4 regions of the Yersinia hibernica genome follow, and region 3 is predicted to be linked to each of the others. Evidence: riboswitches for the same ligand, from Rfam matches in the RefSeq annotation. Region 3 holds a riboswitch; each other region holds the start of a gene.

Region 1 (7,478 bases), 2.1 Mb from region 3:
ACATTACCGGCGGGCAAGTGATGTTTTAAAGCAATAGATTGTCAAGCCCGGCCACTGACTCGCACCAGTGGCGCGGGTGACAAATCTGCCCACTGCAGCCAACACCACAGAGGCGTCAAGACAAAAGGGTAAATTATGTCTCCTACATCCGCACTGATCAGTATTGTTATCATCGCCTGGGTACTTCAGATCTTGCTCGGATGGTGGCAAATCAACCGCTTTAACCGTGCTTTTGATAGGCTCTGCCAGCACAGTAAATCAGTCGGTGTCGGCCGCTCTGGTGGTCGTTTTAAACCCAGAGTCGTGATGGCGCTGGCTTTTGATCAAGATATGCGTGTCAGTGACAGCATGATCATGCGGGGCATCAGTGTTTTTGCCCGGCCTCGCACATTACCGCAGCTCCATGGGTTACATCAGCAGGATTTAATCCCGGATGTGATCTTCCCTACGGATACAGCATGTCAAACTGCACTATCATTAGCGATTAAACCGAAATCATGATATTTTCACAATGAAAGTTATTCTTTTTCATGTAAAAGTTATGCCTGAAAAAGAGGCAATGGAAATACTTGAGCAGGAATCGTTATGAAACCAAAGCAGCGACAAGTCGCTATCCTGGAATATCTCCAGCAGCACGGTAAAACGGCAGTTGATCAACTTGCCGCCCATTTTTCGACCACCGGCACCACAATCCGCAAAGATTTGACGAGTCTTGAAAATGAAGGGGCGGTTATCCGTACCTACGGCGGAGTGGTATTAAATCGCGATGATGTAGAGCAACCCATTGATCGTAAAACTCATATTAATACCGAGAAGAAAAAACAAATCGCTAAAGCGGCAAGTCAACTGATTAAAGATGGCGATAGTCTGGTTTTTGATGCCGGCAGCACGGTACTGCAAATGGTGCCGCACCTGACCAAGTTCAACAATATTACGGTGATGACCAACAGCTTGCATATCGTCAATGAGTTGGTTGAGCTGGATAATGATCAGACAATCTTGATGCCCGGCGGCACTTACCGTAAGGGTTCAGCCTCTTTTCATGGCAGCCTGGCTGAATCTGCCTTTGATAACTTTAGCTTCGATAAGCTGTTTATCGGCGCAGATGGTGTTGATTTAAAGGCTGGTGTCACCACGTTTAACGAAGTTTATCACGTCAGTACCGCCATGTGTCGCGCCGCCAGCCGCATCATTCTGCTGGTCGACTCTTCCAAATTTGGCCGTAAAAGCCCCAATGTCGTTTGTCCGCTAAGTGCCGTCGATACCCTGATTACCGATAAAGGTATTAGTGACGAGTATTTGCAGGAATTACAGAAAATGGGCATTAACATCATTCTGGTAGATAAAGATGACTAATCCATTGCTGACCTATGCCCGTGAAACCTTAGAAATTGAGCTAACAGAAGCCCAGCGCTTGTTATCACGTTTGGATGATAATTTTGTGCAAGCTTGTGAATTATTGCTCGCCTGCACCGGCAAAGCGGTGGTTTCTGGTATGGGTAAATCCGGCCATATTGGTAAAAAGATTGCCGCTTCACTGGCCAGCACCGGGACGCCAGCCTTTTTTGTTCATCCCGCCGAAGCATTGCACGGCGATTTAGGCATGATTAGCCCACAAGATGTGCTGATTTTTATCTCATACTCAGGGCGGGCCAAAGAACTGGATTTGATTTTGCCATTGCTGGCAGACAGCCATATTCCAGTGATTGCCATCACCGGGGGTAAGGAGTCGCCATTAGCACTTGGGGCGGCGTGTGTACTGGATATCAGTGTGGAGCATGAAGCCTGCCCGATGGGGCTAGCGCCGACATCAAGTGCTGTCAACACCTTGATGATGGGTGATGCGCTGGCTATGGCATTAATGCGTCATCGTGGTTTCAATGCTGAAGACTTTGCTCGCTCGCACCCCGGTGGCAGCTTGGGCGCGCGGTTACTCAACCGAGTTCATCATTTAATGAGAACCGGTGACCGTTTGCCCATGGTGAATGAGTCAGACAGTGTCATGGAGGCCATGCTGGAACTGAGCCGCACCGGATTAGGGCTGGTAGCGGTGTGTGACGCAAACCAACGGGTCGTCGGGGTGTTCACTGATGGTGATTTACGCCGCTGGTTAGTCAAAGGCGGCACCCTGCAACAACCACTAGGGGGCGCGATAACTCGCCCAGGATACCGATTGCCAGAGCAATGGCGGGCGGGCGAAGCTTTGGAAGCACTGCATCAGCATCATATTAGTGCCGCGCCAGTGGTTAACCTTGATGGGAAGTTAGTGGGTGCTATCAACCTGCATGACTTGCATCAAGCAGGTATCGGCTAATATTCTCATCATCTCTCCCGTTGCAGGTAGGTTGCCATTTTCCTGCAACTGGAGCAAAGCATCAAAAATCAGTGCCAGTTAGGGTCTTGCTCTAATTGCTTTTTCAGCATGGCTTGAGCACTCTCACTTGGGCGGCCCAACCATTGATAAGTAGCAAATTTACTTGGATTATCAAGTGCCTCAGGTTTGTTGTCTACTGAAACTCGCATCCCCCACGCCTGCCAAACTTGCTTTTTATCCCGGCTGAAAGCAACCCACATAAAATGATTACTGCAATCATGGGGTTTACAAATCCGCCCCACTTTATATTGCTGCCCTTCCCAGTTTATTACCTCATACGGCGCGGATGTCCCGACACCTTTACGCGCCCATGCCGGCAAATTTTTCTGGCTCTTGACCATTTTTTGCCAGCTATTTTTATACACTGGCTGTTGTAAAAGGTCGGCGGCGGTAGGAAGAGGTTTAGTTTCGACCGGCTGAACCGGCGTCGGGCCTGATGAGGACGCGGCAATAATTGCCGCCGGCTGCGCGAAAGCCCAGGAACAGGCACTGAGTATCGCCGCAGCAACAAGACAATGGCGGGTTTTGTGACCTTTCATTATCGAAAATCCTTATTATCTGATTAATCTACTCGCCAGGCATTCAACTGGCCTCGGTGCAACAAATTTGCATGCGTGATATTAGTTTGCATGTCTATGACTCTTAACTGTAGAAAAAGTTGATCCATAGCACGAATTTTCATCCCAATTCTCGTTATAGCGCAATCTGTATGACAGCTTGATGTAAGATATAAACCAGACAATCTTGAATTGATAACTATACTCGACATAAATTAAGTTGTAGGACGGCGGTACACAAGTCAGCGGGCTGCGGTCAATAATGCGGTTTTTATGGGCAAGCAACAACAGCAGCCAAGTCACTTGCAGCTTGAAATATAACGAATACATTCCCGAAAGAAGGCCATGTTATGTTGACCCTTGAGTTACCTGAAGCCCCCGAGAAACTGTATTACTCCGCCGGGGATGCCCATCCACTAGACAAGCTCGAGAGTGATAAAATCGTCCAAATGGTGGTAGACCTGGATGTCGCCAACTCTGACAGTGAGCATTATGTGACGGGTTGGATGGGGCTAAATAGCGTAGTGATAATCCGGAACTATCAAAATAAACGCGGCACTGCCAACGGCTTTGTAGTGAACAAAGGGGATAGCTATCGGCTCAGCATTCAGTCGATTGAATTTCGTATCCCTAAAGTGGTGTTATGGATGAGTTTTCGCCGCAAACCCCGCACCATGGAGTTAATTACCTACGAAACACTGGGCGACCAACCAAGTGGCATGCAGCAATACCGTAATATCCTCGACGAGGAATTACGCCAACAACTGGACAGTGATTGGCGTGGTCTGAATGATTATTTGGGTGCGGCTTGTTGGCAAATTGAAAATAACGTCCCATTGTGGCAACAAGCGCAGCAAGAAATAACATTGGATGCCATCAACCAGCTCGCTGCGGCCCCAGTTTTCCGGGCCAAAAACTTACAATCTGATGAAAATTATGCTGGCTTCTGGGCGGGAGAATACTTTTTTGCCGTCAGGCAACCGACTGCAGATAACCCATTGCCAGCATTACAGATTTCCTGGCGGGAAGATGAAAAAAGCATCGGCAGCTATCAGTTCGACTGGATCAAAGATGAAGCAGATAATCCGAAACTGTTACTGTGTATTCGCCCGCGTAAAGGTGCTAAAAGTTACTTGCTTAACCGTTTTGATGCTGATCATTTGCAGCGTGCCATCGCGATGTTTGCGATGACACAGCGCTATTTACTGACGCAGTAATCGCGGTAACGCCAAGCACTCAGGGTTACCACCATTGATGGAAATGATGTACCGGCCCGACCCCCTGCCCCACCTCGAGGGTGTCTGCCTGCTCCAGCGCCCCTTGCAGATAATTTTTGGCCGCACTCACCGTGTCCGCCCAATTGGTGTGCCGCGGCCGCAAGGCGGCGAGGGCGGCCGATAAAGTGCACCCGGTGCCGTGGGTATGTCGGGTATCAACCCGGCGAGTGACAAAACGCTGTTCGCCCTGTGCGGTGAACAGCCAATCCGGGCTTTCCTCACCACTCAAATGCCCACCTTTCATCAATACCCCCTGACAACCTAATGCTAACAATGCCCGCCCCTGCTCACACATTTCATGCTCATTATGTGCAGGCTGACAATTGAGTAATGCTGCAGCCTCCGGCAAATTAGGGGTTATCAGGGCCACCTGGGGAATCAGTAAACGGCGCACCGCATCAACCGCCTCGGGTGCCAACAATGGATCACCACTTTTGGCAACCATCACGGTGTCTAGCACCACAAATGGAATCGGGTAACGGCGCAGTTGCGTGGTGACAACATCGACAATCTCAGCATTTGCCAACATGCCAATCTTGGCGCTATCGATACGCACATCACTCAGCACAGAATCCATTTGAGCAGCAACAAAATCCGGCTCGATAGAGTAAACCGACTGCACACCACGGGTATTTTGCGCTACCAAAGCGGTGATAACACTGGTGCCAAAGGCCTGTAGCGCAGAAAAGGTTTTTAAATCAGCTTGAATACCCGCCCCTCCGCTCGGGTCAGTTCCGGCGATGGTGAGTGCATTAATTCGCTTCATGAATAAGCCCCCGCAGATATATCAGCAGGTAAGCAGGCCAATAGTGTGGTGGGAATGGGCATAACTGAAGAAAAAACGGCAGGTTGAAGCAACATATTCCTCCTAACCGGCGGTCAAGAAGGCGGTACCCAGCGGTGCCGAGACTTCCCTACGCTGGCATAATCCAGATCAGGTAATACGGGTAATATCTCAGCCATCCCACAATTTGTGACAGGCACCCCGAGTCAGAATTGTTATTATCACGGGCTGATGGTAGAAGATCAATCACCTATTAGCTCATCCAATGATTAGTGCCACCGATTATTTATGTAACCAGATGATAAATATAAAAATCATCAAATTTCAAGAGAGTGAGCGGCCGCCTTACATTTGGCCGCAGGCGGGCCTCAAACACCACGAGAAATAGTCATAAATCCAAGTAAGGTATAATACTGATTTATAAAGCCCCTTATTTATTTCAATAAAATTCACATGCTATAGTGAAAATTAATTCAGCGAAAAGGATAATAAATATGACAGGATTCACGACTGCAATATCTTCAGACCGACCACCAATACTTCGATTAACTTGGCGTAACTCGCCTGAAACACTATTAAAAAATCATGCTATTCACGAATTAATATCTCACTATAATAATGGTAGTGAAAATAAAAAAGCCGAAATAGAGAAATCAGCAATAAATCATATAATTAACATTTGCAGCAACCTTAATTATGTTGCTAATGACAACATACAAAATAAATCAGTTAATACCGCCACTAAGCTGGTTGAGTTTTTTTCAGGTCAAAATGACATTCGCAATAAAATTGAGTTAGCAAAAGAAATAAAAACCATTCGTCAGCTTGATTTTTCAGTGCTAAACAAAGAGGACATCAATGGTCGCCTCCAAACTCTCAAGCGTTATATTGATGTTATCCTGCCAGAGGAGAAAACTCAGTCTAAATATCTTACTCAACCAGAGAATAAATGCGCAGAAGGAAAACCACTCACTGAAAATATGCAAACCACGGCTCCAATCCGCAAATCAATAGATAATACATTATCCTGCAGGGTCAAAACCCAAGGAGAATATATTTCATTACAACCAGATTCAGGTGAAAATAAAAATAATGAGAATATTATTGCTCGGTTTTTTCCCAATTTAATAGCTTCTTTATTTTATATAAACTCCCCGCACAGATAGATTAAAAATAAGGGAGCCTAAGCTCCCTACTACATACTTATAAATGATTGATAAATGACTCTCGCGCAATGTTTTCGCATCGCCATATTTTATATTTTGCACTGATTGGTCAAACTGTCACAAGGGCTGAAATAAGGCCATTCTTTGATCAAAACCACCTAATACCCGCCACGGCTGGAAAAATTCCAGCTAATAGTGAATAACGTACACCATACTTTAATTATGACGGTGAGTTACTCCCCCACTCGATCAATACTTCAACACGATTGAGAACATGTGCAGCTTGATACCAAATTTTGCTGTATTCAGATGAGCTATAAGTATGTAAAAATTCAACTAATAGCGCTTTTGTTTGTTCTAATACAGCACTGTCAACGGGCTTATCTTTATTTTTCTCCAGAAGAGTGTCCAGTGCTTCAATTTTTTGCAAGAAAGCAGTCAGTTCATCAGTCCATTCATCGCTATATAACCTATATACTATTCGTATCAGTAACCAAGGAATGTAATAACGACTGAGATGGGTATTCTGTACGTGATAATCAGTTGAAGACCAACTGGTATCTGCTCCTGTGCAATGAGTATCCTTGTTATCAATTATGTTTTTTAGTTCACACACCCTCTTTTCCATATCAAGGCTATAAGCCAGTGCCTGATTACTAGTCAATATTGCATCCTGAGGTTTTCGCTCATTAAAATTGATAGCTTTGCCAATGAGCACCCCTGGTTTTGGCCCAATCAATGTACCACGATAGGTTGTCCTTTGCGGTTTATCATTGGTAAAAAAGTGCAGAACTTTATTTTCATACCCATTAACTAAATAGCGATAACCTTGGTCTGCCATAAAATTCCATCGATGAGTATACATATTATAAGCGACACCGTTATCACAATGATATGTAATGGAGTTATCACTATAGCTACTGCGATCATAGGAGAAATAAACTGCCAAATGTTCTTCATCACTATTATTTAGCAATGAAAGGCAGGATGTCTCTGCTAATTTCCTATCTTGACTTAACTTATTGTAAGCAAGCAAATATTGGGTTTCAGCATTATAGTAAATATCCCACCTTTTTTTCCCTCCGGACTCTAGATAGACATTAATATCATCAATTTCATCCAGATGGTGCGAAATGATATTGTGATGACCAAGACCATCTAAAACCCCAAGTGTTTCTTTATATTGGAGAAATGGCCTTACGGCCAGTGAGTTCAATTTTTCAATATAATGTTCATCAAACCAAATAGTATCTATACTCGTTACTGGCTGATAATGCTCTAGTTTTCGATTAGGATATTGATTAATAGAACTATCTTGAG
Region 2 (7,478 bases), 460 kb from region 3:
GCGGTTTGATGCGATAGCATCCGCCCAACGAGTGGGTTCCGGCAAGCGATAACCCGCCATACAGTGCTGAACCCACGCCAATGCACTGCCAACACTCACTCGGTGACCGGGTGAAATGAACAGCGGGTTACAACGCGCTTTACTGCGCCATACCCACCCAAGCTGTTCGTCCGCATCAACTAATGGCTGTAATGCGCCATTCTCGTGGCCTAATGGCTCAAAGTGCCCGCATAGGCGGCTTTTGGCAACACCAATGGTCGGGACATCAACCAGCAAGCCAAAATGGCTGGCAACCCCTAAACGGCGGGGATGTGCAATGCCCTGTCCATCGACAAAAACCAAATCAGGCCGCTGCTGTAGCTGCTGCCAGGCGGCTAATAATGCAGGATATTCACGAAAAGAAAGTAAACCGGGGATATACGGCAATGCAGTTGCGACTCGAGCAACCTGATACTCCACTAGCTCAAGCGAAGGGTAACGTAAGATAGCGATAGCAGCCCGGGTGACCTCCCCTTGCTGCTCAAAACCTACATCCGCCCCCGCAATAAAGCGCACGGAGCTGCTAGCAATATCATCTTGAAGACGCACTTCAGATGCCCGTTGCCGCTGTTCTGCCCGTAGCGCTTGCGTATCAATCATCAGTCTAGTTGCTCGCTAACTTATTGATGATACGGTTTGGATAAATGATGCACCGCATTAACAAAAGCCCCCGCATGCTCTGGTGGAACATCCTGATGAATGCCGTGGCCCAGATTAAAGACATGCCCCTCACCCTGACCGAAACTGGCCAGAATCGTGCCGACTTCCTGTTCAATCCGCGCCGGTGGTGCATAAAGGATGGAGGGGTCCATATTACCTTGCAGAGCAACTTTAGCGCCCACACGATGGCGTGCATCAGCAATATCCGTAGTCCAATCCAGCCCCAAAGCATCACAGCCGGTCGCCGCCATCGCCTCCAGCCATTGCCCACCACCTTTGGTGAACAAAGTCACTGGCACCCGCCGCCCGTCATTTTCACGGATCAGGCCGTCGACGATTTTATGCATGTAATTCAAGGAGAATTCGAGATAATCACGACCAGTCAGAACGCCGCCCCAAGTATCAAAGATCATCACGGATTGCGCACCCGCTTTAATTTGAGCATTGAGATACAAAATCACACTGTCGGCCAGTTTATCCAGCAACAGATGCAAAGTTTGTGGCTCGGCATACATCATTTTCTTCAGTTTAGTGAAGGCCTTGCTACTACCGCCCTCGACCATATAGGTCGCCAGTGTCCACGGGCTGCCGGAGAAACCGATTAATGGCACCGCTCCTGCCAATTCACGGCGAATGGTTCTTACCGCATTCATAACATAACCCAATTCTTGTTCAGGATCGGGAATCGGCAGTTTTTCAACATCAGCACGGCAGGTGATTGGCGAGTGGAAACGCGGGCCTTCGCCGGTTTCAAAGTAAAGCCCCAGCCCCATGGCATCAGGAATGGTCAGAATGTCGGAAAATAAAATCGCCGCATCCAGCGGATAACGACGCAGTGGCTGCATCGTCACTTCACAGGCCAGCTCTGCATTTTTGCACAGCGACATAAAATCCCCGGCAATAGCACGGGTGGCTTTATATTCTGGCAAATAGCGGCCGGCTTGGCGCATCATCCACACCGGCGTGACATCTACCGGCTGGCGCAATAACGCACGCAGATAACGATCGTTTTTCAACTCATTCATGACAAAGCTCCTTGATTATCTGCCCGCATTGTAGCATGCCCGATAATACTTTCCTGCGGGGGCTAAAGAGGGTTTTTAGCTATTGGCTGGCATCTTCCCGCTCTTCACGACATAAAACAACGGTATCTTCAATCAATCGGCGTGCCACGGTGCCTGGCGGCGGCAGCAAGGGTAATTGGTCATAGCGATACCAACCGGCATTTAGCAGCTCCTTAGGATCATGGCGCAGCTCACCGCTGGCATACTCCGCCATAAACGCCATCATCAGTGAATGCGGGAATGGCCACGGCTGCGATGTCACATAACGCAGGTTTTTAATGTGGATATTACTTTCTTCCAACACTTCACGGGACACCGCCTGCTCCAGTGTTTCGCCCACTTCGACAAACCCGGCCAATACGGTGTTAATGCCACCGCGATGACGAACATGCTGCGCCAATAAAATTTCATCGCCACGGCGAATGGCCACAATCACGCAAGGGGCAATTTGCGGATAATAACGTTCACGACAGTGATTACACAGGCAGGCCCATTCAGTGCGGCTGGCATGCATTTGATGGCCACAATAGCCACAATAGCGGTGAGATCGGTAAAACTCCGCTAATTGCACCCCACGCCCCGCTAATTGGAACAAGCCGCGATCGACATCCAGTAATTGTCGTACTGATCCCATGTCGGTGGACATCTGTTGGCGAATAAGCCAAACATCCTGCCCTTGCCATTCACCAATCTGTCTGGCGGTTGCGCCCTGTAATGACCAATTGGCGGCATGACCTTGCGGCAATTCCCCTTTTGGTAGCCATAATTTGTTTTCATGACTGACAATCCACCAGCCACTTTCTTTACCTGTAAGTTGTAGTTCCATATCGTTGTTGCACAACCTCGACTTCACTGGCAATCTAGAATCCGGCTTGTTACATTTTTGTAACCCATATTAATGTATTCTTACACATGGAGTCGCTCATGCTAAACCGACTGGAAAGCCTGACTCAACGCGTTGGCGGCAGTAATGAATTAATTGATCAATGGCTTCATGCACGTAAAGAACTGCTCGTTTCGTATTGCACAGTGATCGGTATTAAGCCGCAAAAAGAAAAGCATACCCCGCTTAATGAGAAAGCGCTGGAGAACTTTTGCTATAACCTGGTGGATTATCTCTCCTCCGGGCATTTTCATATCTACGATAGAATTATCAAACAGGTAGAAGGGGCGTCCAGCCCAAAAATGGCGCTGACGACCAAAGTGTATCCCGCGTTAAAAAATAACACTCAAACTATCATGGCATTTCATGATCGTTATACAAACATTGAGATAGACCAAGATAGCTGCACTGAGTTTCAACAGGCTTTATCCGATATCGGCGAAGCACTCGATGCCAGATTCAGGCTAGAAGATCAATTAATTCAATGGGCCGCCGAGTCATGGCAAGCCGCTCAGCCAGTGGGGCAAGCAGGCCAGGTCAAATAACCCACATCAGCACGGGCTTGTAGTTTTAATTCAACCTCGTATAGTAAGGGCTCTTGTCGGAGTGCCTAGCACCTGCTTTCTTAGGGAAGCAAACGCAGGCTGAGACCGTTAATTCGGGATCCGCGGAACCTGATCGGGTTAATACCCGCGAAGGGAACAAGAGTAATTTATCGCTACAGGCCCGTCCTCCCCTTACCGGTGGCGGCCGTTCACTGGCAAACATCGTTACTCCCGCCAAGCTCCAGACAAGCAATTTTCCCTATAAACCACACTGGTAGGAATTTGCTATGTCTAAAAATATTGCTCAAAACTCATCACCCGCGCGTCAAGTTACCCCACGAAAACAAGTGCGCGCCGAAGCACAACAATTTATCGACACCCTGCAAGGGGTGACTTTCCCCAACTCGCGACGTATTTATCTGCAAGGCTCGCGCCCCGATATTCAAGTTCCGATGCGCGAGATCCAGCTCAGCCCGACATTGATCGGCGGCAGCAAAGACACGCCGAGTTATGAAGATAACCAAGCAATTCCGGTTTATGACACCTCCGGCCCTTATGGCGACCCGAGCGCTAAACTGGATGTCCATGCCGGCTTACCCAAGTTGCGCACAAGTTGGATAGCCGACCGGCAGGATACCGAGGCGCTGACCAGCCTCAGCTCGGGCTTTACTCAGCAACGTTTGGCTGATGAGGGTTTGGATCATTTACGTTTTGAGCATTTGCCTCGCCCGCAAAAAGCCATTAATGGCAAATGCGTGACTCAATTGCATTACGCCAGAGCCGGTAAAGTGACGCCGGAGATGGAATTTATCGCCATTCGCGAAAATATGGGCCGTGAGCGGATTCGCGGTGAAGTCTTACGCCACCAGCATCCCGGGCAAGCCTTTGGTGCTAACTTGCCGGAAAACATCACGCCGGAGTTTGTTCGCCAAGAAGTGGCGGCTGGTCGGGCCATAATTCCCGCCAATATTAACCACCCTGAATCTGAGCCGATGATTATTGGTCGCAACTTTTTGGTGAAAGTGAACGCCAACATTGGTAACTCAGCGGTGACATCCTCCATTGAAGAAGAAGTGGAAAAGCTGGTGTGGTCTACCCGCTGGGGCGCAGATACCGTGATGGATTTGTCCACCGGCCGCTATATTCATGAAACTCGTGAATGGATTTTGCGTAACAGTCCGGTCCCTATCGGCACCGTGCCCATCTATCAGGCGCTGGAGAAAGTCAATGGCGTGGCGGAGAACCTGAGCTGGGAGATATCCCGCGATACCTTGTTAGAACAAGCCGAGCAAGGGGTTGATTACTTTACGATTCATGCGGGCGTGTTGCTGCGTTATGTGCCGATGACCGCCAAACGGCTCACCGGAATTGTCTCCCGTGGTGGGTCAATTATGGCGAAATGGTGCCTCTCCCATCATCAGGAAAACTTCCTCTACCAGCACTTTCGCGAGATTTGCCAAATTTGCGCCGCCTATGATGTTTCATTATCACTCGGTGATGGTCTGCGTCCTGGATCTATTCAGGATGCCAATGATGAAGCCCAATTTGCCGAGCTGCATACCCTCGGAGAATTGACCAAAATTGCCTGGGAGTATGACGTGCAGGTGATGATTGAAGGCCCGGGGCATGTGCCAATGCAGATGATTCGCCGCAACATGACCGAGGAGCTGGAGCATTGCCACGAAGCACCATTTTATACCTTAGGCCCATTGACCACAGATATTGCCCCCGGCTATGACCACTTCACCTCGGGTATTGGCGCCGCCATGATTGGCTGGTTTGGTTGCGCCATGCTGTGTTATGTCACCCCGAAAGAGCACCTTGGCCTACCCAACAAAGATGATGTAAAGCAAGGGCTTATCACTTATAAAATTGCTGCTCATGCGGCAGATCTGGCCAAGGGCCACCCCGGCGCACAGATCCGCGATAATGCCATGTCAAAAGCCCGCTTCGAATTCCGCTGGGAAGATCAGTTCAATTTGGCTCTTGATCCAGACACTGCGCGGGCTTATCACGATGAAACCCTGCCGCAAGAGTCCGGCAAAGTGGCGCATTTCTGCTCAATGTGTGGGCCGAAATTCTGCTCCATGAAGATTTCGCAGGAGGTGCGCGACTATGCGGCTAAGCAAGAATTGGCGGCAGCGCAAGAAACTGCGGCTCACCCCATTGAGATTTTACAATCCGGTATGGAGCAGATGTCAGCCGAGTTCCGCTCCCGTGGCAGTGAGCTATATCACCGCCCAGCCCATCTGACCACGGAGGCCAATAATGAACCCATCTGATAATGCTTCATTTTCTGCTGAACAAGGTTTCCCAATCACCAAGCAGCGCCTTGGGCTATATCCGGTTGTCGACTCATTGTTGTGGATAGAGCGGCTGCTGGCCGTGGGTGTGACCACCATTCAATTGCGCATTAAAGATTTAGCCGATGCACAAGTCGAACAAGATATTGCCGCCGCCATTGAACTGGGCAAACGTTATCAGGCGCGCTTATTTATCAATGATTATTGGCGGCTGGCCATTAAGCACGGCGCTTATGGTGTTCATCTGGGGCAGGAAGATCTGGAAGCCACTGATTTAGCTGCCATTCAGCGGGCCGGGTTGCGGCTCGGCGTCTCTACCCATGATGAGCATGAGCTGGCAATCGCCAAAGCAGTGCGGCCCTCTTATATTGCCATGGGGCATATATTCCCGACACAAACCAAGCAGATGCCGTCATCCCCCCAAGGGTTGGCAGTACTCAAGCAGATGGTCGATAACACCCCGGATTACCCCACCGTGGCTATCGGTGGCATCAGCATTGCGCGCGTCCCTGCGGTATTGGCCACCGGTGTCGGCAGTGTGGCGGTGGTCAGTGCCATAACTCAGGCTGATGATTGGCAGCAAGCCACCGCACAATTGCTGCACCTGATTGAGGGTAAGGAGCTGAGCGATGATAGACACGCCTGAACTGAGTGACAGTGAATTCTTGCGCTACAGCCGCCAATTGTTACTCGAAGATATTGGCCCAGCGGGTCAGTTGCAGCTAAAAAGTGCCAGTGTGCTGATGGTCGGACTCGGGGGGCTGGGTGCCCCGGCCGCGCTTTATCTGGCTGCCGCTGGCGTGGGCAAATTGTTATTGGCTGACGATGACTCGCTCGAGCTGACCAATTTGCAGCGCCAAATCTTGTATCGCAGCACCGACCTTAACCAGACCTCGGCCAGCAAAAATAAAGCCCGACTCGCACAGCACCATCTGCGAAGTCTCAATCCATTAATTGAAACTATCGTCGTTGATACGCGGTTAGTGGGTAAAGCATTGATTGATGCCGTCGCGGGCGTCGATTTAGTGCTGGATTGCAGTGACAACATGGAGACGCGCCATCAGGTGAATGCCGCCTGCATCAAAGCACAAAAACCCTTAATTAGCGGCAGTGCGGTGGGGTTCAGTGGCCAGTTGCTGGTGATTGAACCGCCCTATTCCCATGGTTGCTATGCCTGTCTTTATCCCGACAAAGAACTGCCACAGCGAAATTGCCGCACCGCCGGTGTATTGGGGCCGGTGGTGGGGGTGATTGGCACTTTGCAAGCACTGGAAGCCATCAAAATGTTAGCGGGATTGCCGTCGCCATTAAGCGGCAAACTGCGCTTATTTGATGGCAAACAACAGAGCTGGAGCACCTTACAACTTGTGCGGGCAGCACATTGCCCCGCCTGTGGAGGTGGATGGTGACGATAAACCATATGCACATTGTGCTCAATGACCAGCCATTCGTAGTAGAGGCCAATATCACTGCTGACAAGTTAGTCAATCAGTTAAATCGCCACCAGCCGGGGACGGCGCTGGCGGTGAATCAAGTCATCATCCCTCGAATTGACTGGGAAAAATGTCAATTACGCGAGGGAGATAACATTTTGCTATTCCAAGCAATTGCCGGGGGCTGACATGCTGAAAATTGCCGACACCACTTTTACCTCGCGTTTATTTACCGGCACGGGCAAATTTGCCACGGCTGAATTGATGCTGGCCGCACTGCAAGCCTCCGGTTCACAGCTCGTCACCATGGCGATGAAGCGCGTGGATCTCCACGCCGGTAACGATGCCATTCTGGCACCATTGCGCCAGTTAGGTGTGCGCCTACTGCCCAATACCTCAGGAGCCAAAACGGCCCAGGAAGCAGTTTTTGCTGCCCGCTTGGCACGGGAGGCTCTGGGCACCCATTGGGTGAAATTGGAAATCCATCCTGATGTGAAATATTTACTCCCTGACCCGATAGAAACTCTGAAAGCGGCGGAGATGCTCGTGAA
Region 3 (7,478 bases):
CCCCAATGGCGATGACCAGAGAGGTGAAGAAAGCTTGCCACAGTGCCGGTTGCTGCAACACTGTCAGCATGGTTTTATTGCTGCCATCAATCACGACGGCCAGCAATGGCGGCACCATCAATAATAATGCCGCGCCAATTAACAGTGTGTCGCCAAGGCGCGCGCCATAACTGTCTTGCGGGTTGCGCCAACTTTGCCCATGGGTATTGCCCACCGCCAACACCGAGTTTAGCCGTTGGCTCAGCACCACCAAGCCGAGGCAGCAACTCAGTTGAATCAGTGCCAGTAATGCCGCGCGCCCTAAATCGTAGTCATAACTGAGCGCTTGATAGATAGCCAGCTCGATTGTGGTAGCTTGCGGCCCGCCGCCTAAAGAGAGCACGGTGGCGAAGCTGGCGAAACACAGCATAAAAATCAGTGCAGCGGTGGGCAGAATCTGGCGGCGTAAATAGGGCCACTCGACGAGCCGGAAATGCTGCCAGCCATTCATGCCCAACTGTGCGGCTAATTGGCGCTGTTCCACGGCAATGTTTTCCAATGACTGCAAGAGTAGGCGGGTCGCCAGTGGCATATTAAAGAAGATATGCGCCAGTAAAATCCCGGGCAAACCATAAGGTGAGAAGCGGTATTCCAGCCCCAGCCAGCCAAATAACCCCGCCAGCCACCCTTGGCGGCCATAAACGGTCAAAATGCCAAAGATGGCGACCAGCACTGGCAGCACCAACGTCATCGCGCATAAGCGCAGCATCAGTTGGCGGCCGGGGAAGCGGCGGCGATATAAGGCCCGGGCCAGAAAAATCGCCGGGGTGACCGACAGCAGTGCAGAGAGAAATGCTTGCCAGAAAGTGAAACGAATCACATGCCACAAATAGCTATCATGCCAGATGCTTTGCCAGTCTGCCGCAGGGGCGTGACGCCAGATAGCGCCGAACGCCAGCAGCGCGACACCGACTATCAGCAAGGCGGCCAGTAGCCCCGGCCACAGCCAGGCGGGGATCAGCGGCTGACGGCGGATTGCCATGCTTGAACCCATTTGCCACGATTATCAGCCACGTCTTTTGCATCAAATTGCAATGCTTTTTGCGGCACTGTCAGGGTGTCAAATCCGGCCGGTAAATCCATTTTTATCACCGGATACATCCAGTTACCGGTCGGGATATGATTTTGAAATGCCGGGGTGACGATAAACTGCATAAAGCGCTGTGCCAGCTCTGGTTGTTTGCTCGACGCGACCATGCCAGCCACTTCCACTTGTAAATAGTGGCCTTCGCTAAAATCAGCCGCGGCATAGTTAGCTTTCTTTTCTTCAATCAGATGATAAGCCGGGGAGGTGGTGTAGCTGAGCACTAAGTCCCCCTCACCTTTGAGGAACAGACCATAAGCTTCGCTCCAGCCTTTGGTCACGGTGACCGTTTTTTTCGCCAGTTGCTGCCATGCTTGCGGGGCTTTATCGCCATACACTTTTTGCATCCACAGCATTAAACCGAGGCCTGGGGTGCTGGTGCGCGGGTCTTGATAAATGATTTTCCACGGCGCGCTGCTGTCGACCAATTCTTGCAGGCTTTTGGGCGGGTTTTGCAATTTGTTTTTGTCATATACAAAAGCAAAATAGCCATAATCATAGGGGACGAAAGTTTTATTCTGCCACTTTTCCGGCAAAGTCAGCTGGCTGGTATCTACCTGATTTGGCGCAAATAACCCGGTTTGCTCTGCGGCTTGAACCAGATTGTTATCCAAACCTAAAATCACATCGGCCTGACTATTTTTGCCCTCCATCCGCAGGCGGTTTAGCAGCGAAACCCCGTCTTCCAGCGCGACAAATTTCAGTTGGCAATCACACTCTGCTTCAAAGGCTTTTTTTATCGCCGGCCCAGGGCCCCAGTCGGCGGCAAAGGAGTCATAGGTATACACCGTCAATGTCGGTTTATCCGCAGCAACTGCCGCCGCAGAGAGTAAAAACAAACAGGGAATCATACATTTAAACACTTTGCACTCCTTAGGAATAAAGGTGGCAAAGGTATCTGAGGCGGTAGCTAACATCAGCCGCGTGGGGGCGATGTTCTCTTTCTCAAATCCCTTCGCCGGTGTTAACCGGATCAGGTTCGACGGGTTTACTCTCAGCCAAATGGGGAAAAACCCCCTTTAGCACCCCGTTGAGACGGCGCTATTGTAGAGATTAATCTGGACGGGTGAAAGCCGCTTTATCCCTCTGGCGGTGTAAACCAGGCGGATTTGAAGTCAAACCATCCTAATGTGTTCATGCGCACCCCGCGCATACTGTGCTGGCCATATAATTCTAGCCAGTGATGGAACAGCGGATGGAATTGATTCTGGCTGACCAATCGTTGGCTCCATTCCGCCATGGGAAGAGCATTATTACGCCATAATTCAACATCTTGGTGTAGTTCCTCGTCCAGGCAATATTGCAGTAGCGGCAGTTCATACAAGGTGGCGAAGAGGGAAAACTCCAGCGGCAAGTAGAAGTTGGCGCTGCCAAGCCAAATATCACTCTGCGCATCCCCCTGATACCATTGAGTGTAATCCACTATTTGTATTTTCAATGTTACGCCTTGGGCGGCCAGCAACTGGGTCAGTGTTTGGCTGATAGCATCAAATTCGGAATGATCACTGTAAAAAGTCAGCGTCAGCTCGGTCAAACCTTCGGGTTTCGCTTCCAATGCGGTGAGCCGGTTGTGGTGCCAGCGCGGCAACATGCCGTAGGCGGGCGACCAGTAGTGCTGATAAAAAGGATCGGCGTGACTGAGCAGGGCGACCGGGGTTATCAGTTCACACAGCCAACGGCGGGTCTCGGGAGGGCAAGTCTGGGGAGAGCGCTGGTCGAATAACAAAAAGTAGCATCCTTCTTCCAAGCGGCTTTCCAGCTCATTTTTACTGGTATCGTCCGCCTGCAATTGCACTCCAGAGTAAACCAGCTCCTCAGATAGCTCCGGTAAGACCCAGATATTGACTTCATCAACCAATGCGCGGAAACCAAAATAGTTGTCAAACGCCTGAATTTTCAATTGGCTGTGGTGATTACGAATCACCGAATAAGGGCCAGTGCCAATAGGATGTCGCCGGAAGTCCGGTTGATTTTCCCACTCTTGCGGCAAGATCATGGCGTGCACACTGCCCAATAACCACGGCAGCCAGCTATCTGGGGTACTGAGATGCACATCAATCACATACGGCGTGGGGGAGCGCACCGCCGTAATATGTGCAAAGAGAGGTTGGGGGATTAATCGGGTCAGGCTACCAATCACATCATGCATATCCAACTCACGGCCATGGTGAAAATGAATGGCCGGGCGCAAATAAAAGCGCCAATGCAAGGGACTGATGGCCTGCCAGTGATGAGATAAATCCGCTTCCAGTTCCCCATTTTCCTCATTTATTCGTGTTAGGCCGTTAAAAATTTGCCGCACCATATGGGTTTCTGAGCGGCGCAGTGCGGTGCCGGGTAACAGGTTTTGCAGTGGGCGATAATAGAGCACCCGCAGAATGTGTTTTCCTTGGCGGAAGCTGCGCCCCAGCTGGGATAGCAGCATTTGGCGCACGGTTTTTTTATCCCCGACTAACTGCACCAATTGGTCAATATTATCTTGCTCGAGTAACTCTTCGGCCCGCTGTTGTTGCAGTGCCAGCCCGGAATAGAGGAAGGTCAGTTGTGAGCGCTTACCTCTGCCCGCTTCGGCTTGCCAGTTGAGCCAGCCCTCTTGCTGCATACTGCCCAGTAACGAGCGCACATGGCGGCGCGAGCAGCAGAGCACGTCGGCGAGCTCCTGTAGCGTGGTTTCTGTGGGGGAACCGTTAAAACGTTGCCAGAGGCGAATAAACTGTTGTTGCAAGCGCGAGGCCGACATAAAAGAGGAACTCCTCAGCAAATTTCATCAATTTTTCTTTCCCTATATTACGCAGATACTGGTCATCAATAACAGCAGGTTATTGCGGCAATAGCGGCGAGATCACACCCCAGGGGAGGAATAAGATGATTTTCAACTTACAACGTTATTCCACTCATGACGGCCCCGGTATTCGCAGTGTGGTATTTCTCAAGGGGTGCTCGTTGAGCTGCCGCTGGTGCCAAAATCCAGAAAGTCGCTCGCGCCATCCAGAGGTGCTATTTGACCCGCGCCTGTGTTTATCAGGTTGTGATTTGTGTCATCAGACTTGCCCGCAAGCAATCCAACATATTGATAATAAAATTGTTATTCATCGTCAGCGCTTGACTGACGGCGATGTTCAGGCGCTAAGCACGCGCTGCCCCAGTGCGGCATTAACAGTGTGTGGCAGCCCAATTGATATTGACGCCACTCTGGCGACCTTACTGCGCGACTTGCCCTTTTACCGGCGCAGTGGCGGCGGGGTGACATTATCTGGTGGCGAACCTTTTATGCAGCCGGATGTTACTGCTGAATTATTACAACGTTGCCATCAGCAAGGCATCCATACCGCAGTGGAATCCTGTTTGCATACGCCATGGCGCTATATTGCCCCCTCTTTGCCGTGGCTTGATTTGATGTTGGCGGATCTGAAACACACCGATGAGCACCGTTTTCAGCAGTGGACTGGCGGTTCGGCCAAGCGGGTGATGGATAATTTTCGCCAATTAGCGGCGGCGGGCACCCGCATTACGGTGCGAGTGCCCTTAATCCCAGATTTCAATGCTGACCGCCGCTCGGTACAAGGGATTGTTGATTTTGCTGCTGATGAAATTGGGGTGAAAGAAATCCACTTTTTGCCTTATCACACTCTGGGTATCAACAAATATGCCCTGCTGGGTGAAGAGTATCTGGCCGCCCGTAGCCCCTTGGATGCACCTTCCCTGCTGGTCTTCGCGGAAAGCTATGCCCGTGATAAGGGCCTTACCGCAATTTTAAGAGGATGACGCAATGACGACTCTCGATTTGGTAACCTTAAGCGAACGGACAAAACAGCATAAAAATGCGCTGATTCATATTGTAAAACCGCCAGTTTGCACCGAGCGAGCGCAGAATTATACTGAGGTTTATCAACAGCATCAGGATAAACCGCTGCCGGTGAGACGTGCGCTGGCGCTGGCCCATCACTTACAGTTGCGTACTATTTGGATTAAAAATGATGAGCTGATTATTGGTAATCAGGCGAGTCAATTACGTGCCGCGCCGATTTTTCCTGAATATACCGTCAGTTGGATTGAAAATGAAATTGACCAGCTAGCCGACCGCCCCGGCGCGGGGTTCTCGGTCAGTGAAGAAGATAAAGCGGTTTTGCATAAGCTGTGCCCCTGGTGGCGTGGCCAAACGGTACAAGACCGCTGCTATGGCATGTTTACTGACGAACAAAAAGCCTTGCTAGCCACCGGGATCATCAAAGCGGAAGGCAATATGACCTCCGGTGATGCGCATTTAGCGGTTAACTTTCCGCTATTGCTGGAAAAAGGCTTGGATGGCCTACGCAACAAAGTAACAGGCCGCCGCTCTCGCTTGCAACTGACCGACTGGGGCGACCTGCATAAAGAGCAATTCCTGAAAGCCATTGATATCTCTCTGGTTGCACTGAGTGAACATATTGAGCGCTATGCTGCTGTGGCCCGGGAAATGGCAGAGGAAGAGCGCCGTGAATGGCGGCGAATTGAGCTACAGACTATCGCCGCAAACTGTGAACTCATTGCCCATCAGCCACCGCAGACTTTCTGGCAAGCTTTGCAACTGTGCTATTTCATTCAACTGATTTTGCAAATTGAGTCCAATGGTCACTCGGTGTCATTTGGTCGCCTAGATCAATATTTGTATCCCTGGTATCGGCGCGATGTTGAGCTGGAAAACACCCTCAGCCGCGAAAAAGCCATCGAAATGCTGCATAGCTGTTGGCTTAAGTTGCTGGAAGTGAACAAAATCCGCTCCGGTTCGCACTCCAAGGCCTCGGCGGGCAGCCCGCTTTATCAAAACGTCACTATCGGTGGGCAAACCCTGGTGCAGGGCAAGGCCATTGATGCCGTCAATCCGCTCTCTTATGCGGTGCTGGAGTCGTGCGGGCGTTTACGTTCAACTCAGCCTAATCTCAGTGTTCGCTATCATGCCGGTATCAGTGATGATTTTCTGGATGCTTGTGTGCAAGTCATTCGCTGTGGTTTTGGTATGCCCGCGTTTAATAATGACGAAATTGTGATTCCCGAATTTATCAAGCTGGGTGTTGATCCACAGGATGCTTATGATTACGCCGCCATTGGCTGCATTGAAACTGCGGTTGGCGGTAAGTGGGGTTATCGTTGCACCGGCATGAGTTTCATCAACTTTGCCAGAGTGATGTTGGCGGCGCTGGAGCAAGGCCGCGATGCCACCTCCGGTCAGGTATTCTTGCCGCAAGAGCAGGGATTGTCGCAAGGTAACTTTACCGATTTTGCGCAAGTCATGGCGCAATGGGATGCGCAGATTCGCTATTACACCCGCAAATCTATCGAAATTGAATGTGTGGTGGATACGGTACTGGAAGAGAATGCCCACGATATTGTCTGTTCAGCGCTGGTGGATGATTGTATTGAGCGCGGTAAAAGTATTAAGCAGGGCGGGGCGCGTTACGACTGGGTATCAGGTTTGCAAGTCGGGATTGCCAATTTGGGTAACAGCTTGGCGGCGGTGCGAAAATTGGTGTTTGAACAACAACTTATCGGGCAACAACAACTGGCTGCGGCCTTAGCCAATGACTTTGCCGGCCTGAATGGCGAGCAACTGCGCCAGCACCTGATTAATTCAGCGCCGAAATATGGCAATGATGTTGATGATGTCGACCAGCTGTTGGTGCGCGCCTATCAGACCTACATTGATGAGCTGAAGCAATATCACAATACCCGTTTTGGTCGCGGCCCTATTGGTGGCACCTATTATGCTGGAACTTCATCCATTTCGGCCAATGTGCCATTTGGTGCGGCCACCATGGCGACACCCGATGGTCGTAAAGCTCATAGCCCATTGGCGGAGGGCGCAAGTCCGGCCTCGGGTACCGACCATCTCGGGCCAACGGCGGTGTTCAACTCGCTATCGAAGCTACCGACCGCCGCGATTTTGGGTGGCGTGCTGCTCAATCAAAAATTGAATCCGTCCACGTTAGATAATCCGCGTGATCGTGAAAAATTGATGCTGATGCTGCGCACTTTCTTTGAGGAGTATCTGGGCTGGCATGTGCAATACAACATTGTATCGCGTGAGACTTTGCTCGAGGCCAAGCAGCATCCGGACCGCTACCGTGATTTAGTGGTGCGCGTCGCGGGCTATTCGGCATTTTTCACCGCACTGTCACCGGATGCACAGGACGATATTATCGCCCGCACCGAGCATACACTGTAATTTATTGTTTTTATGAGTTATTTAGTCTTGCGGGGCCTTAAGCGTCAAACATTGTACTGAGTTCCACAATTTCTGAGTAATGGTGTACTTCACCAGCCAGTGGTTTATCCCACTGGCTTTTTTTATCCGGTGTTCTGAATGCAATCGCATTGT
Region 4 (7,478 bases), 1.5 Mb from region 3:
GGGGCACCGCGCTGCTCCGTGCGGGCGATCGGATAATTGTCAGTGGCACGGTGGGCGATCACGGCGCGACTATTTTGAATCTACGGGAAGATTTAGGGCTGGAGGCGGCATTAGTCAGTGATTGCGCCCTACTGGCACCGCTCATTGCGCCGTTGCGCCACATTGCCGGTGTGCGGGCGTTGCGCGATGCTACGCGGGGTGGGGTTACCGCCATTTTGCATGAGTTTGCTGCCGCCAGTGGCTGTGGCATGGAAATCAATGAAGTGGATTTGCCACTGAAACCGGCGGTGCGCGGTATTTGCGAATTACTGGGGCTGGATGCACTCAATTTTGCCAATGAAGGTAAGTTGGTGCTGGTCGTCTCGCCTGAAGCACAAGATGCGGTCTTGGCGGAGTTACATCGCCATCCACTCGGCCGGGATGCTGCCGTTATCGGGCAGGTCACGGAGAGTCAACACGTGCGTCTATGTGGTGCATTTGGTGTCTCGCGCCGGCTGGATTTGCCGCTAGACGAACCGCTGCCTAGAATTTGTTAGTTTGGAGTTTCTGTGGATAAAAACGGCCTCTGCCTGCGGATCAAAGGCAAGGTGCAAGGGGTGGGATTTCGCCCCTATATCTGGCAACTTGCGCATCGTTTCGGGCTACACGGTGATGTCAGCAACGACAGCGCCGGAGTGACGGTTCATTTGTGGCAATCACCCGCAGTGAGCGATTTTTTGCAGGCATTGCCGCAAGATTGCCCACCATTGGCGCGCATTGATAGCCTCATCAGCGCACCCTATCACTGGGAACAACCCCCGCAGGATTTCGTGATTCATCACAGCGGGGCTGGGCAGATGGATACTCAAATTGTGCCAGATGCCGCAACTTGTGATGTGTGTTTGAGTGAAATGAATGACCCGGCCAATCGCCGCTACCACTACCCGTTTATCAACTGCACCCATTGTGGCCCGCGTTTTACTATTATCCACCGCATGCCTTACGACCGGCCCTATACCGCCATGGGCAAGTTCCCATTGTGTGCGGCGTGTCAGGCCGAATATGACCACCCCGCAGACCGCCGTTTCCATGCTCAGCCCAATGCTTGTGCGGATTGTGGCCCGCGACTGTGGCTAACCGGAGCGGACGGGCAGGCCGTGGCCCATGGCTTCTCTGCGCTGGAGCAAGCCGCTGTTGCGCTGTTGGCGGGTGACATTGTGGCCGTCAAAGGATTGGGCGGTTTTCATCTGGCCGCCGATGCGACCAATTCCGCGGCGGTGGCCCGTTTACGCGCACGTAAACAGCGGCCCACCAAGCCGCTGGCGGTGATGTTACCCAATACGAACTGGCTGAAAAATTGTGTGCAAGATGCTGATAATAAATCTTTATTGCGCTTATTACGCAGCCCGGCGGCCCCCATTGTTTTAGCCGCTAAGCAACCAAACAGCCCACTCAGCGCCGCCATTGCCCCAACGTTAGCGGAAATCGGCATCATGCTGCCCGCCAATCCGCTACAACATTTGCTGCTGCAACAGGTCGCGCGCCCATTGGTGATGACCTCCGGCAATGGCAGCGGCAAGCCACCGGCCCTGAGTAATGAACAGGCCTTAAGCGCGCTGAATGAGATTGCCGACCACTGGCTATTGCACGACCGGGACATTGTGCAGCGGGCCGATGACTCGCTGGTGCGTTTTACCCCATATGGGGCGGAAATGTTGCGCCGCGCCCGGGGCTATGTGCCGGATGCTTTCGAGCTGCCGCCGGGATTTAGTCAGCAACCGGCCATGTTGGCCCTCGGGGCTGATATGAAAAACACTTTCTGCTTACTGCGTGACAGCAATGCGGTGCTGAGTCAGCACTTGGGGGATCTGACCGATGGTGATATTGCGCGGCAACAGCAGCAATTATTAGCGCTATTTTGCGATATTTATCATTTCACCCCACAGGCGATGGTGGTGGATGCACACCCCGGTTATGTCAGTCACCGGCTCGGTAAAGAGTGGGCTGCACAGCAGAATATTCCTTGTATCGAAGTACTGCATCATCATGCGCATTTGGCCGCTTGTTTGGCGGAACATGGCTGGCCGCGCCAGGGTGGGGCGGTAATCGGTTTGGCGCTGGATGGGCTGGGGTATGGTGCTGATGGTCATTTATGGGGCGGCGAATGTTTGCGGGTAGATTATGAGAATTGTGAATATGTGGGCGGTTTGCCTGCGGTGGCCTTACCCGGCGGGGATCTGGCTTCTCGCCAGCCATGGCGCAATTTATTGGCGCAATTGCAGCGCTTTGTGCCGAATTGGCAACATTTTCCGCAAGCCGCGGCAATCCCTTTGCCGCAAGCTGAAGTGCTGGTGCGGGCCATTGCGCGTGGCATTAATGCACCGCCGGCTTCATCTGCGGGACGATTATTTGATGCGGTGGCGGCGGCGCTGAATATTGTGCCACAGGCTATCAGTTGGGAAGGCGAGGCCGCTTGTTTGTTGGAGGCGCTGGCATGGCAAAGTCCTCGCACAGTTCCGCCCGTCACTTTGCCACTGCGCGCTCACCAATTGGACTTAGCCACTTTCTGGCAGCAATGGCTGGCTTTTGATGCCTCACCGGCTGAGCGGGCTTATGCTTTCCACTTCGCACTGGCACAGGGCTTCGCCACATTGGCTCGCCAAGCGGCACAGCGTTATAATATTGATACCATTGCATTTTCTGGCGGTGTGTTACATAACCGCTTACTGCGCGAATTACTCAGCGAGCAACTGCATGACTTCAAATTATTGATGCCGCAGCGCTTGCCGGCCGGCGATGGTGGCTTAGCGCTGGGGCAGGCGCTGATCGCCGCTGCGCGCAGCTAATAATATGCTAATGCCAGCCACTAAAACTTTGCAGAATAGAATAATTCTGGGTGATGAGTATGGCTGGTTGTGTTAAAAATGAAGTTCATTGACTCGGGGTGCCACCTCGTAACAGGGGGGCTGAGATAATACCCGTATGACCTGATCTGGATTATGCCAGCGGAGGGAAGTCGAGGTATCTTAAACACCGATACCCCCTCTTGTTCGCTGGTGGGGGCATTATGAAGACTATTCACACTGACACATCAGTCACACCGGTTCTATTCCCTGACACACTGGCCGCCGCCAGTCTGCAACAATTTCGAGCCACTCCCCCATTAGTGCATTGCTTGACGAATGAAGTGGTGCAGTCATTTACTGCCAATGTGCTACTGGCGTTGGGGGCTTTTCCGGCGATGGTGGTTGAACCTGAAGAGGCGGCGCAATTTAGTGCCATGGCCAACAGTTTACTTATCAATATTGGTACGTTGCATCGGGCGCGAGCGGAATCCATGTTGGCGGCAATCAGCGCCGCCAATCAGGTGGGGACTCCTTGGGTGCTGGACCCGGTTGCTGTCGGTGGGCTGGCATATCGCACTGATTTTGCTAAAGAATTACTTCTGCTCAAGCCTGTAGCAATACGCGGTAATGCGTCGGAAATCATGGCATTGAGTGGCATCGCAACGATGGGGCGCGGGGTTGATAGCGTGGATACTTCACTGGCGGCTTTGCCTGCTGCTCGTCAATTGGCAACACAGGCCCGGACGGTCGTTGCAATAACCGGTGAAGTTGATTACATCACTGATGGTCAGCGTGTTTTTGCGGTGACTGGCGGTGATAAGCTAATGACTCGGGTGGTCGGTACCGGGTGTGCGCTCTCTGCGGTGGTGGCGGCGTTCAGTGCGCTGCAAGGTGATCGTCTACACCATGTTGCCACCGCTTGCCGGATTATGTCGCAAGTGGGCGGGCAGGTATCTCAACGCGTTGCCGGGCCGGGGAGCTTTATTCCTGCATTCCTTGATGGCTTGTATCAATTGGACACCTTGGCGTATTAATTCTGCTTGATTTTATCTCCTTCTCACCACAGTTTTATTCTCAGATTAAATCTAATATAAGCCTCTGCGGAGGCTTTTAATTTATATTCAGCAAATGTTTTTCCATGGTTTAAAATTTAAATGGAGAACATTCTCATCTTTTTGTCTTCTTGGTCTTTTTCTACATACCTGTTTTGAGTCCCCTAATAAACATATAGGAAAATATAATGGCCATTCTGAATAGTTATAAGATAGCGGCGCTATTTGCCGTCGGGATATTAGTGGCAGGATGCGCCTCAAAAGTGACGACCAGTGCGCAATACTCTGGTTTCCTCAGTGATTACAGCAAATTACAAGAGACAGAATCCGCAAGTGGTCAGAAAATATTGCGATGGGTTTCGCCTAATTTTAATGCCAAACAATATACTGGTGTTTATTATACTCCGCTAGTTTATTACCCGAGATCAACACCTACTCAGCGAGTCAGTCAGAAAACGTTAGATCAAGTATTGGCTTACGCGAATAAAAGACTTAAAGAGGCGGTTAGCCGGCAATTACCGCTAGTCAACTCGCCAAAAAAACGTAATACCTTGATTGTGCGGGGGGCGATTACCGCGGTTTCTGCTGAAGATAAAGATATTGAAGTCTATGAAATGATACCAATAGCGGCGGTGATTGCCGGAACCATGGCGGCGACAGGTAATCGTGGCCAACGCACGGCGCTCTATCTAGAGATACAGGTTATCGACTCCAATACCGGTAAACCAGTCATTGTTGTGGTGCGCAAGGCTTATGGTAAGGACGTGAGTAATAGCGGGTCACCGATTACAGCGGACGAAGTGGAAAGTACGATGGATACCTTGGTCTACGACATCATTAATTTCAAGGCAAAAAGCCAAGCTACCCCGTAACCTGTGGTGGCCACTCAGCCTCTTTGAACCCGTGGTATTGAGGTTGAGTGGCCCCTATTGACATTTAATCCGACCTAGTCTGTTTGGTGGGTGAGGTTTAATAACTCATTTAATTTCATTGGCTTACCTAATAAGTAGCCCTGAACCTCATCACACATTAGCTGTTGGAGATGCTTGAGTTGTTCCGTCGTTTCGACACCCTCGGCGGTTACTGTCATAGACAGAGCATGTCCAAGATTAATAATGCCTTCAACAATAGATTCCCCTTCATGGGACTGTGTGAGCTCATCGATAAAGCTCTTATCAATCTTCAGCCCATCGAATGGGAAACGGCGCAGATAATTGAGTGATGAATATCCGGTACCAAAATCATCCATTGATAAACGCACTCCCAGGGCTTTCAATGCTGTCATGGTTTTAAATGCCCCATCCGCATCTTCAATCATTATCCGCTCGGTGATTTCCAGTTCCAGCCGATGACTTGGTAGCCCGGTCAGCAGCAAAATTTGCCGTACACGCTCAATCAGGCGTTGGTTCCGGAATTCAATAGCAGAAATATTGACTGAAATAATCAGTGATTCAGGCCATGTTGCGGCATCCTGACAGGCTTGTAGCATCGTCCAGTCACTAATGGCAGTAATCAGCCCTGTTTCTTCCGCCAGAGCAATAAATTGATCCGGCATCAGCAACCCTAATACCGGATGATTCCAGCGCACTAGAGCTTCGGCACCGGTAAGTTTCGTTCCTTCAATGCGATAGCGCGGTTGGTAGTACAGGCTAAATTCATTATGTTTAATCGCATGGCGTAAAAAACGGTCGTGACGCAAACTTAGTGTTGGTGTACTCTTTACCCTTTGGATGATTGATGGCAAAGATTGATGTGGTTTGTCCTCGCTGTTCTGAAACTCATGGGGTTATCCGAAACGGCCACTCCGGCTCAGGGGCGCAGCTCTATCGCTGTAACCAATGCCTGAAGACCTTCCAGCTCAGCTATCGCTACAACGGAGCTAAACCCGAAACCCATCAGGCCATCGTTGATATGGCGATGAACGGCTCCGGATGCCGCGATACAGCACGGGTTCTACGGATAAGCCTCAATACCGTTCTGCGTCATCTAAAAAACTTACGCCGCACCAGGTAGCGCAAAACGTAGAGCCTAGCGCAGAGGTGGTTATCTGCTGTGAAGCCGATGAGCAGTGGTCATATGTCCGCTGTAAAGGCAATCAACGCTGGCTGTTTTATGCCTATGACCGCATCCGAAAGCGCGTTATCGCCCATGTATTTGGCCCGCGAAATGCTTTGACATTAAAGCGTCTTCTGGTTTTGCTGAGCCAGTTTAGCATTGCCTTCTACATGACCGATGCCTGGCCGGTATACCGCACTTTATTGTCCTCAACCAGTCATGTTATCAGCAAGAAATACACCCAGAGGATAGAGCGACATAATCTGAACTTGCGAACCCATCTCAAACGGTTAGCCCGCAAGACTATCTGCTTCTCAAAATCAGAAGAAATGCACGATAAGATCATCGGATGGTATCTGACAATTAACCATTACCACTAAATCTGCGGCACGACCTAAAAAACGCTCTAATTCACTGCGCTGCATTAAGCGGTCATTCATTTCGCTGGAATAGAAACTCCAACGGCTGCTGCCGCTATTTTTGGCCTCATACATAGCAATATCAGCAAAGCGTAATAACTCCTCAGCTTGCATTGAGTCCTGTGGTGCCAGTGCAATACCAATGCTGGCACTGATGAAAATATCTTTTTCATTAATGACATACGGACTTTCAATTCGCGTAATAACACGTGTGCAGAGCTGTTCAATTTCTTTGGTTGAAGAAAGCCCTGTAATAATCAAAATGAATTCATCCCCGCCTTGGCGCGCGACTAAATCTTGGTCACGCAAACAGCTTCTCAGGCGCTCGGAGACCTGATGTAGCACCTGATCACCCGCAATATGGCCAAAAGTGTCATTAACCGGCTTAAATTTATCCAAATCAACATTGAGGATGACCAACGGATGTGGTGATGCCGTTAAGTTGTGCAGTTTATTTTCCAGAAACTCTTTCATGCGCAGGCGGTTGGGTAAACCCGTTAGCGTATCATGCAGCGAAAGATGCTGGATCCGCTCCTGGGCTTCTATCTCTCGGGTGATATCAGAGGCGGTGCCGCGAAAACCGATATTATCGCCATTTTTGATAATGGGTTTGGCATAAATTCGGCAAATACGTTTATCGCCTTTGGCCGAGACATATGTGCATTGCAGTTCATTGCGGGAATCCGTCAAATGCGTATATTGCAGCCAGGATCGCAGTGGGATAACGTCGCAATGTAATAATGAGTCAAGATTGCGGCCTAGCCAGCGCTCGACACTGAGCCCGGTAATGGTCAAAAATCGCTGGGACAAATAGGTGATGCGCAGGTCGGCATCAGTTTCCCATAGCCAATCGGTGGCAGCTTCAGCCACGTGGCGAAACCGCTCTTCGCTCGCAATCAAAGCGGCTTTGTTATCATCGGCAGCACGGGCCTCAGACAAGGCTCGCCGTAGCACCAACCAGCCACTCAGCCCAAGAATCAGGGCAACCAGCGCCAATAATGGGAGCAAAATGTTGAGCAACTGTGCGCCCGGCATGCTCTGGTTCCAGTGCAGTATTACGTCATGGTTATCATTTGACGATAATTGTACTGACGGGGTGGCAACGGCATCTTTCGCATCCCGCGCAA

What was found. Region 3 has a riboswitch for thiamine pyrophosphate ahead of thiB (thiamine ABC transporter substrate binding subunit). Riboswitches for the same ligand answer to the same signal wherever they lie in the genome.
Positions count from the first base shown of each region.
Region 1: it holds a riboswitch for thiamine pyrophosphate, as region 3 does, so the genes downstream of both, thiD (bifunctional hydroxymethylpyrimidine kinase/phosphomethylpyrimidine kinase) here and thiB (thiamine ABC transporter substrate binding subunit) in region 3, are expected to answer to the same signal.
Region 2: it holds a riboswitch for thiamine pyrophosphate, as region 3 does, so the genes downstream of both, thiC (phosphomethylpyrimidine synthase ThiC) here and thiB (thiamine ABC transporter substrate binding subunit) in region 3, are expected to answer to the same signal.
Region 4: it holds a riboswitch for thiamine pyrophosphate, as region 3 does, so the genes downstream of both, thiM (hydroxyethylthiazole kinase) here and thiB (thiamine ABC transporter substrate binding subunit) in region 3, are expected to answer to the same signal.

Region 1 covers NZ_CP032487.1:3,388,641-3,396,118, forward strand. Annotated here, with positions in the region: gene srlD (sorbitol-6-phosphate dehydrogenase) at 1-29, shown strand, start outside; gene gutM (transcriptional regulator GutM) at 136-501, shown strand; gene srlR (glucitol operon DNA-binding transcriptional repressor SrlR) at 586-1,356, shown strand; gene gutQ (arabinose-5-phosphate isomerase GutQ) at 1,349-2,314, shown strand; gene D5F51_RS15970 (inhibitor of vertebrate lysozyme family protein) at 2,383-2,913, opposite strand; gene D5F51_RS15975 (hypothetical protein) at 3,282-4,148, shown strand; gene thiD (bifunctional hydroxymethylpyrimidine kinase/phosphomethylpyrimidine kinase) at 4,174-4,974, opposite strand; TPP riboswitch at 5,103-5,206, opposite strand; gene D5F51_RS15985 (hypothetical protein) at 5,487-6,158, shown strand; gene D5F51_RS15990 (hypothetical protein) at 6,379-7,478, opposite strand, start outside.
Region 2 covers NZ_CP032487.1:334,413-341,890, reverse strand. Annotated here, with positions in the region: gene nfi (deoxyribonuclease V) at 1-639, opposite strand, end outside; gene hemE (uroporphyrinogen decarboxylase) at 660-1,724, opposite strand; gene nudC (NAD(+) diphosphatase) at 1,804-2,589, opposite strand; gene rsd (sigma D regulator) at 2,688-3,191, shown strand; TPP riboswitch at 3,239-3,364, shown strand; gene thiC (phosphomethylpyrimidine synthase ThiC) at 3,479-5,473, shown strand; gene thiE (thiamine phosphate synthase) at 5,460-6,140, shown strand; gene D5F51_RS01575 (HesA/MoeB/ThiF family protein) at 6,124-6,903, shown strand; gene thiS (sulfur carrier protein ThiS) at 6,897-7,115, shown strand; gene D5F51_RS01565 (thiazole synthase) at 7,117-7,478, shown strand, end outside.
Region 3 covers NZ_CP032487.1:790,067-797,544, forward strand. Annotated here, with positions in the region: gene thiP (thiamine/thiamine pyrophosphate ABC transporter permease ThiP) at 1-1,021, opposite strand, end outside; gene thiB (thiamine ABC transporter substrate binding subunit) at 997-1,986, opposite strand; TPP riboswitch at 2,056-2,163, opposite strand; gene sgrR (HTH-type transcriptional regulator SgrR) at 2,202-3,863, opposite strand; gene D5F51_RS03805 (glycyl-radical enzyme activating protein) at 3,989-4,888, shown strand; gene D5F51_RS03810 (formate C-acetyltransferase/glycerol dehydratase family glycyl radical enzyme) at 4,893-7,325, shown strand.
Region 4 covers NZ_CP032487.1:4,017,339-4,024,816, reverse strand. Annotated here, with positions in the region: gene hypE (hydrogenase expression/formation protein HypE) at 1-536, shown strand, start outside; gene hypF (carbamoyltransferase HypF) at 549-2,825, shown strand; TPP riboswitch at 2,910-3,010, shown strand; gene thiM (hydroxyethylthiazole kinase) at 3,047-3,859, shown strand; gene D5F51_RS18930 (DUF3313 domain-containing protein) at 4,066-4,749, shown strand; partial or broken gene D5F51_RS18925 (putative bifunctional diguanylate cyclase/phosphodiesterase) at 4,824-5,567, opposite strand; one part of gene D5F51_RS18920 (IS1 family transposase) at 5,615-5,873, shown strand; one part of gene D5F51_RS18920 (IS1 family transposase) at 5,873-6,312, shown strand; partial or broken gene D5F51_RS18915 (sensor domain-containing diguanylate cyclase) at 6,319-7,478, opposite strand, start outside.